2 linked regions of the Duganella zoogloeoides genome follow. The protein of the gene in region 1 interacts with the protein of each later gene in a pairwise test. Links are inferred from orthologs where the notes say so. Each region holds a gene or a part of one and is shown in the gene's direction. Other genes may lie near its edges.

The links.
Region 2: the proteins of SR858_RS10785 (region 1) and SR858_RS02645 interact in binary tests that used the Escherichia coli proteins (3 or more experiments, as listed by UniProt). The link is inferred for Duganella zoogloeoides from one-to-one orthologs.

What each region holds. Positions count from the first base shown.
Region 1 is NZ_CP140152.1:2,440,826-2,445,011, forward strand. Bases 804-3,641 are described here. They hold SR858_RS10785 (FlxA-like family protein), read left to right. Parts: upstream 804-1,949; coding sequence 1,950-2,333; downstream 2,334-3,641. Other genes in these bases: dcd (dCTP deaminase), read left to right, coding at 804-1,049; SR858_RS10780 (class I SAM-dependent methyltransferase), read left to right, coding at 1,106-1,837; SR858_RS10790 (PrpF domain-containing protein), read right to left, coding at 2,330-3,529; SR858_RS10795 (sensor histidine kinase), read right to left, coding at 3,533-3,641. Also shown: SR858_RS10770 (alpha/beta fold hydrolase), read left to right, coding at 1-428; more of dcd, read left to right, coding at 483-803; more of SR858_RS10795, read right to left, coding at 3,642-4,186.
Region 2 is NZ_CP140152.1:585,662-589,975, forward strand. What follows is about bases 860-3,825. They hold SR858_RS02645 (polyprenyl synthetase family protein), read left to right. Parts: upstream 860-1,877; coding sequence 1,878-2,774; downstream 2,775-3,825. Other genes in these bases: SR858_RS02635 (aromatic ring-hydroxylating oxygenase subunit alpha), read right to left, coding at 860-1,270; SR858_RS02640 (exodeoxyribonuclease VII small subunit), read left to right, coding at 1,615-1,881; dxs (1-deoxy-D-xylulose-5-phosphate synthase), read left to right, coding at 2,775-3,825. Outside these bases: SR858_RS02630 (DMT family transporter), read right to left, coding at 1-157; more of SR858_RS02635, read right to left, coding at 170-859; more of dxs, read left to right, coding at 3,826-4,314.

The sequences.
Region 1 (4,186 bases):
GGCCCGATGCCGAGACCGCGTATCAACACTTCGCTACCAAGGATATTTTTGCCGCCTGGGCGCCGGGCGTGCTGGCCGATTACATCGCCTGCGGCCTCGAGCCGCACCCGGACGGCGTGCAACTGCGTTATACGCGCGAAGTCGAAACCAAGGTGTATGCGACGCTGCCGCATCACCTCGGTGGCATCCTGCGCCGCGGGCTCAAGGTGCCGATCGGTTTTATCGGCGGCGCAGATTCTTGGGAAACCAGCCAGTCGGGCCATCAACACACCAAGGCGCTGGTGGGATCGCACTTCCGCATCGTGGCCGGTGGGCATTTGTTTCCGATGGAGACGCCACTGGCGGCGGCGGACGCCACCATAGAAATGATCGGCGAATTACTGATGGAGCAGCCTAAAAATATGTTGAAGGCCGGTGCTTTCGCGTAAAATCTCGTCCATTCGGCGCAGCCGCGCCCTCCCAGCACCCAGGATGACTTTGCGATGACGATTAAAAGCGATAAATGGATACGCCGCATGGCGCAAGAGCACGGCATGATCGAGCCGTTTTTCCCGGACCAGGTGCGCATGGAAGAAGGCCGCAAGGTCATTTCCTACGGCACCTCGTCGTACGGCTACGATATCCGCTGCGCCGACGAATTCAAGGTGTTTACCAACATTAACAGCACCATCGTCGATCCGAAGAACTTCGACTCGAACTCGTTCGTCGATATCAAGAGCGACGTCTGCATCATTCCGCCGAACTCGTTCGCGCTGGCCCGCACCGTCGAATACTTCCGCATTCCGCGCAGCGTGCTGACCGTGTGCCTCGGCAAATCGACCTATGCCCGCTGCGGCATCATCGTCAACGTCACCCCGTTCGAGCCGGAATGGGAAGGTTATGTGACGCTGGAATTCTCCAACACCACGCCGCTGCCAGCCAAGATTTACGCCGGCGAAGGCTGCGCCCAGGTGCTGTTCTTCGAAAGCGACGAGCTGTGCGACGTCTCGTACAAGGACCGCAACGGCAAATACCAGGGACAGCACGGCGTCACCCTGCCGCGCGCATAACTGCGCGCGAGCCTGCAATCGATTAAAATTTGCTTTTTAATTAATCAGGCGACCAGATGGCAACGCAAGGCGAGCACGAATATTTCGAGAAAATTGGCCATGACGGCATGCAGCACGCCACGCACAAGCCCTGGTCCGATGCCGAATGCGGCCTGTACCTGATGGAGCTTGGCGCCATGCTCGGCTTGATGCCGGAGCGCGGGCGGTTGCTCGACATGGGCTGCGGCACCGGGTGGACCAGCGTGATGTTCGCCAAGCGCGGCTACGACGTGGTCGGTACCGACCTGGTGCCGCAGGCGATTGCGGCCGGTTACCAGCTCAAGGAAAAGGAAGGGCTGGAGAACCTGCAGTTCGTGGCGGCGGACTACGAGTCGCTTTCCTTCCGTGAAGAGTTCGACGTGGTGGTGTTTTTCGACTGCCTGCATCACGCGGTGGACGAAGTGAGCGCCCTGCAAAGCGCCTGGCGCGCCCTGAAGCCTGGCGGTATCTGCATTACCTCGGAACCTGGTTTGGGCCATGCGCGCCGGTCTGCCGCTGTGATGGCGGAGTTCGGCACGACCGAGCGTGATATGCATCCGGCCAAGATCATCCGTTCAGGCAAAAAAGCAGGCTTCCGCGACTTCAGCGTGCATCCGCATGCCTCTTATCTCTACATTGCCTTGTACCGCCAGACCGCCAACAGCCGCCTCGGCAAGCTGCTGCGAATTCCCGGCATGCGCACCTTGGTCGGCTTGTTTACCGTGCTGCTGTCGAAGCACCAGGCCGGGATCGTGGTGCTGCGAAAATAAACGCCAGCGGCCGGTGGTCTTAACGCTGCTTTACATCGCTTTACATGACGCGGGCTTCGGCCCGCGTTTGCTTTGCCGTTAACTCTTTAACAGAAACGTCAAGGAGTAAAAAATGGTATCAGCAATAGGATCGAGCACGGCAGCGGTGAGCACGAATTCGAGCACAAGCAGTGCATCCTCGGAAAGCAGCACCATCGCCAACCTGCAAAAGCAGATGCAGGCGCTGCAGAAGGATTTAACCGAGGCGAACAAGGATACCTCGGAGACGGGCCAGGCCAAGGCCAAGCTGCTGCAAACGCAGGTGGACGCGCTCCAGCAGCAGATCGCCCAGTTGCAGGCGCAGGCCGCGCAGAAGGCTCAACAACAGCAGGCCGCATCGGCTGCATCGGCCACGGCCGCCGATACCGCCACCACCGACACGGCAACCGCCACCAGTACCAGCGCCGCCAAGTCGCGCTACGACACGCTCGGTTCCATCATCGATACGACGGCTTAAACGACACGCTCCATGACGGCGGCCACCAGCGCCGCCGACGCCCGGTACAACGGCACATGGCCGCGCAACAGCACCTGGGCGCTGCGCCGATAGGCGGCGCTACGGATCTCGGGCAGCCCGGCCGCCATGCGCGCCACCACGGTCGCATCGAGGATGCCGGCCGGATTTTCGATGCCGACCTCCACGTCGGCAAACGCGCTGCCAAGCGACGGCACGCCGTGCGCCACCCGCTGCGCCACCGAGCCCGGCACCAGCACGGCCGCCGCCAGGCAACAACCGCCGGACACCGCCATCGACGCGTGCCCCAGTTGCGGCGTGAAGTAGCGGGTGGCGATATTGCCGCCTGCTTGCGGCGCGCCGACGATGCAAATCTTGGGGATGGTTTCGCTGCGCGCCAGCTCGTCTTCGGTCATCAGGGCGCCATCGCGCCGGCGCAAGCCCATGCGCAAGCCCGCTGCCACCCACAGGCGCTGCAAGGTTTGCTTGAAGACCGGGTCGGCATCGAGTTCGGCGATCGATTCGTGCGCGGTCTTGCCCAGCTCGGCCGCATCGCAGATCACCATCGGCACCGCCACATCCACGCACGACACCGAATAGCCGTCGATCAGATCGACCACGCTGCCGGTGGGCAGCAGCCGACCGGTCTTGGCACCCACGGGCGATTGCATGAACAGGTCCACGGCCGGGTAGGCGCCATCGACGCCCGGTATCTCTGCGGTGACGAAGCTGCCGTCAGGCGCCGCCTGCATGCGCGAGACAGTGTTCACGCCCGTGTTGGCGTTGCGTATCCGAAGGTCCGCCGATGAAGTCACCAGGCCGCTATCGGTCGCCCACAACTGCAGGGCAGCCGACATATTGCCGCAATTAACGCTCCAGTCGATGGCGCCGTGGTTGTGCGCCAGCTGGGCCAGCGTGCTGACCAGCACATCGCCTTCCGGGTCCGGTTCGATCGCGGCGAAGAACACCTTGTTGCTGGTGGGGCTGCCGCGTCCCAGGCCGGTGATTTGCTTGTTGCGGTCGTTTTTCCCGGCCAGCGGCACGCCCATCAGGTGGCGCAGCAGTTCTTCGCGCAGTGCCAGGTCCTGCGGTGACCAGCGCTCCCACAGTACCAGCCCGGTGGAGGTGCCGCCGCGCATGTGGTGGACCGGAAATTCCAGCACACCGTGGCGTAGGCGCGGGGCGAAGGATTCATCCATGGCTCAAATCGGCTTGACCGGCAAGATGATCTCCACGCACAGCCCGCCACCCTCGCGGTTGCTGGCACGGATGAAGCCGCCATGCGCTTCGATCACGTGCTGGGCAATTGCCAGGCCGAGGCCGTGGCCTTCGGTGCTGGCGTTGCTGGAGCGGAAGAAGGGCTGGAAGATGGTGTCCAGGTCGGCCGGCGCCACGCCGGGGCCACGGTCCAGCACGCGTATCGACAGGCGTTGCGCACCGGGCAGTGCCTGCACTTGCAGTTGCACCTCGCCGCCCTCGGGGCTGTGCTTGATGGCGTTGCGCACCACGTTTTCGATGGCGCGGCCCAGCAGGTCGGTCTGGCCGATCACGATCACGTCGGCTTCGCCTTGCTGCGTGACGGTGCGCTGCTGGCTGGTCGCTTCGAAACGGGCGTCGTCGGCAATCTGGTCGATCAGGTCGGCCATGCTGATTTCTTCCTGGCTGGCCTTGATGGCGCCCGCTTCCAGGCGGGCCAGGGTGAGCAGTTCACCGACCAGCTTGTCCATGCGTACGCTTTCGCGCTCCACCCGCTCCATCGACGCTGCCATCTTGTCAGGCTGCTGGTGGGCCAGGCCGATTGCGGCCTGCAGGCGCGCCAGTGGCGAGCGCAGTTCGTGCGAGACGTCGTGCAGCAG
Region 2 (4,314 bases), 1.9 Mb from region 1 along the record:
CGCCCTGCGACTTGATGATGATGGCCAGCACGATCACGCCGACCACCCCGCGGTACATGACGATTTCGGAGGTGGAGAATTCTTCGGATGCCAGCTTGACGCACACCCCCATGACGGCGAACATAAAGCTAGCGAACAACATCCAAAGCGATTGCATCCAGTTTCCTTTTTATAAATCTATCTTGGATCGGTACCATTCGTGGAAGTGCTGCATGCCATCTTCCATCGGTGACTGATAAGGGCCGGCGTCGGTCTCGCCCCGGGCGCGCAGGGCTTTGCGACCGGCATCCATGCGCAAGGCGATTTCGTCGTCTTCCGACACGGTTTCCATGTACGCGGCGTGCTCGGCCTCGATGAACTCGCGCTCGAACAGCACGATTTCCTCGGGGTAGTAGAACTCGACCACGTTGCGGGTGCGCTGCGGACCATCGGGCCACAGGGTGGATACGACCAGCACGTGCGGATACCACTCGACCATGATGTTCGGGTACAGCGTGAGCCAGATCGCGCCATACGGCGGCGCCTCGCCACCACGGAATTTCAGTACCTGCTCCTGCCAGCGCTTGTAGACTTCGGAGCCGGACTTGAGCAGGCCCTTGTTCACGCCCACGGTTTGCACGCTGTAGTCCTGGCCGAATTCCCAGCGCAGGTCGTCACAGCTGACAAAGCCGCCCAGGCCAGGGTGGAATGGCTCGACGTGGTAGTCCTCCAGGTAGACTTCGATAAAAGTCTTCCAGTTGTAATCGCACGTTTGCACTTCCACGCGGTCGAACATATAGCCGGAGAAATCGAGATCCTTCGTGACCGAGAGGTTCTTGAGCTTTTCCATGACGTTATAGCCGTTCTGCTCGAACTGCAGGCCGTTCCAGCTTTGCAGCTTTGTCTTGGGCAGGTTCAGGCACGGCGTTTCGGCGAAGTGGGGCGCGCCGATCAGTTCACCCTTGAGGTCGTAGGTCCAGCGGTGCAGCGGACAGACGATATTATTGGCGTTGCCGCGGCCATTGAACATCAGCGCCTGCCGGTGGCGGCAGACGTTGGACAGCAATTCGAGCCCATTGGCGTTGCGCACCAGCATGCGGCCTTCGTTTTCGGCCGCGAGCGTGGCAAAGTCGCCGACCTCGGGCACCATCAGTTCGTGGCCGACGTAACGCGGACCACTCTGGAATAACTGCTGCTTTTCGCGCTGTAACAGCGCCTCGTCAAAATAGACGTCAACCGGAAGTTGCGCGTTAGAACGCGCCAGCTTGGCGTGGGTACCCAGATCGGACATCCAAACCCCCCTTAATTAAAATACATCAAACCAAGAAGAGACAGAATCCGCAAATTCCTGAATTCAAGTAAGTTGAAAATAGTATTTCGGACAGAACCGGCAATTATACCGTTTTTTACCGGGCGGGGGCAGAGGGAGCACTGGTCCAACTTGTAGGGAAATGCAAGAAATGCATGCACTTCACGTATACAGTGGCGATTACGATAAAATCCGTCATCCGTCCGGGTGGCGTCCGTATTGTTCCACCGGAGTGGGTGGTTTGTTCTAAAATAACGGGCTACACTGCCTGGCAAGCTTTTTTGCCTTGAAACCTGAGTGACCATGTCTGAAAACGACGAATAACGATGTCTAAGAAATTATCTGCCGAAGCTGCAACGACCGCCGCCGCCGCCAACGTCTCGTTTGAAGAAGCGATGGCAGAGCTGGCCCAACTGGTTGCGCAAATGGAAGCCGGCCAGCTGCCGCTCGAAGCATCGGTGGCCGCCTATGCGCGCGGTTCCGAGCTGGTCAAGCTGTGCGCGGCCCAGCTCGAAAAAGTGGAGTCCCAGGTCAAGGTGCTCGAGGGCGACATGCTCAAGCCATTCGAACAAGCCGCCGAGGCCGAACAATGACCGCCGCCTTCGACGACTGGATGAAAACCGTGCAGGCCGGCTCGGAAAACGATTTATCGGGTTTCCTGCCCGCTGCCACCGCCACGCCCACCAGGCTGCACGCCGCCATGCGCTATGCGCTGCTCGGTGGCGGCAAGCGCGTGCGACCGTTGCTGGCCTACGCGGCCGGCGCGCTGTTCGATGCCGATGCCGCCATCGTGGCGCGCGCGGCAGCGGCCGTGGAAATGATCCACGCCTACTCGCTGGTGCACGACGACATGCCTTGCATGGACGACGACGCGCTGCGCCGTGGCAAGCCCACGGTCCACATCGCCTACGACGAAGCAACCGCGCTGCTGGTCGGCGACGCGCTGCAATCGCAGGCCTTCGTGGTGCTGGCCGAGGCCGACACCAGCCTGATTCCACCGACGCGCCTGGCGGCCATGTTGAAGGTGCTGGCCCATGCATCGGGCTCGGCCGGCATGTGCGGCGGCCAGGCCATCGACCTCGACAGCGTGGGCCTGAGCTTGACCCTGGAACAACTGGAACAGATGCACCAGCTCAAAACCGGCGCCTTGCTGCGCGCAGCCGTGCTGCTGGGCGCGCTGGCCGGCAAGGACCTCGATGCGGCCGCGATGGCGGCGCTGGACCAGTATGCGCGCGCGATCGGCCTGGCGTTCCAGGTCGTCGATGACGTGCTGGATGCCACCGCCGATTCGGCCACGCTGGGCAAGACCGCCGGCAAGGACGCGGCTGACAACAAGCCGACCTACGTGTCGATTTTGGGGCTGGAGCCATCGCGCGCGCTGGCAGAAACATTGCGGCTCGATGCGCACGCAGCGCTCGCGCCGTTCGGAGACAAGGCTCTGCGGTTACGCGAACTCGCGGATTTGATCGTGCAGCGGAAGGCATAAATGAACTTGCTAGAAAAAATAGATTCACCGGCCGACGTACGCGCACTGCCGTACCATCAACTCACGCCGCTGGCGCACGAACTGCGCGCCTACCTGCTCGACTCCGTCTCCAAGACGGGCGGTCACTTGTCGTCCAACCTGGGCACGGTCGAGCTGACGGTAGCGCTGCACTACGTGTTCAACACGCCGGAAGACCGCATCGTGTGGGACGTGGGCCACCAGACCTATTCGCACAAGATCCTCACCGGCCGCCGCAGCCGCATGCACACGCTGCGCCAGCTCGACGGCATCTCGGGCTTTCCCAAGCGCGACGAGAGCGAGTACGACACCTTCGGCACCGCCCACTCGTCGACGTCGATTTCGGCCGCGCTGGGCATGGCGCAGGCGGCCAAGATCAAGGGCGAGCACCGCCACGCGATTGCCGTCATCGGCGACGGCTCGATGACCGCCGGCATGGCCTTCGAGGCGCTGAACAACGCCGGCGTGCAGGACGACATCAACCTGCTGGTCATCCTCAACGATAACGATATGTCGATTTCGCCGCCGGTCGGCGCGCTCAATCGCTACCTGGCGCGCCTGATGTCGGGGCAGTTCTACGCCGCCGCCAAGAACGTCGGCAAGTCGGTCTTGCCCGGCCCCGTGCTGGAACTGGCCAAACGCCTGGAAGAACACGCCAAGGGCATGGTGGTGCCTGCCACCATGTTCGAGGAATTCGGCTTCAATTACATCGGCCCCATCGACGGCCACGACCTCGATTCGCTGATTCCCACGCTGCAAAACATCAAGCAGCTCAAGGGGCCGCAGTTCCTGCACGTGGTGACCAAGAAGGGCCAGGGCTACAAGCTGGCCGAAGCCGAACCGATCCTGTACCACGGCACCGGCAAATTCAACCCGGCCGAAGGCATCAAGCCGGCCACGGCGCCGGCCAAGATGACCTACACCGAGGTTTTCGGCAACTGGCTGTGCGACATGGCCGCTGCCGACAAAAAGCTGGTCGGCATCACGCCTGCCATGCGCGAAGGCTCGGGCATGGTGCGCTTCGAACAGCAATATCCCGACCGATACTTCGACGTCGGCATCGCCGAGCAGCACGCGGTCACCTTCGGCGCCGGCCTGGCCTGCGAAGGCCTGAAACCGGTCGTGGCGATCTACTCGACCTTCCTGCAACGCGGTTACGACCAGCTGGTGCACGACGTGGCGCTGCAAAACCTCGACGTCACGTTTGCGCTCGACCGCGCCGGTTTGGTCGGCGCCGACGGCGCCACCCACGCCGGCAATTACGACCTGGCCTACCTGCGCTGCATCCCGAACATGGTGATCATGGCCGCGTCGGACGAAAACGAATGCCGGCAAATGCTCACCACCGGCTACCGCTATCCGGGCCCGGCCGCCATCCGCTACCCGCGCGGCGCCGGCATCGGTGCAGCGATGGAACAGGAGCTGACCACCATTGCGCTCGGTAAAGGCGAAATCAAGCGCCAGGGCGCCCGCATCGCGATCCTGGCATTCGGCTCGATGGTCGCGCCATCGGTCACCGCCG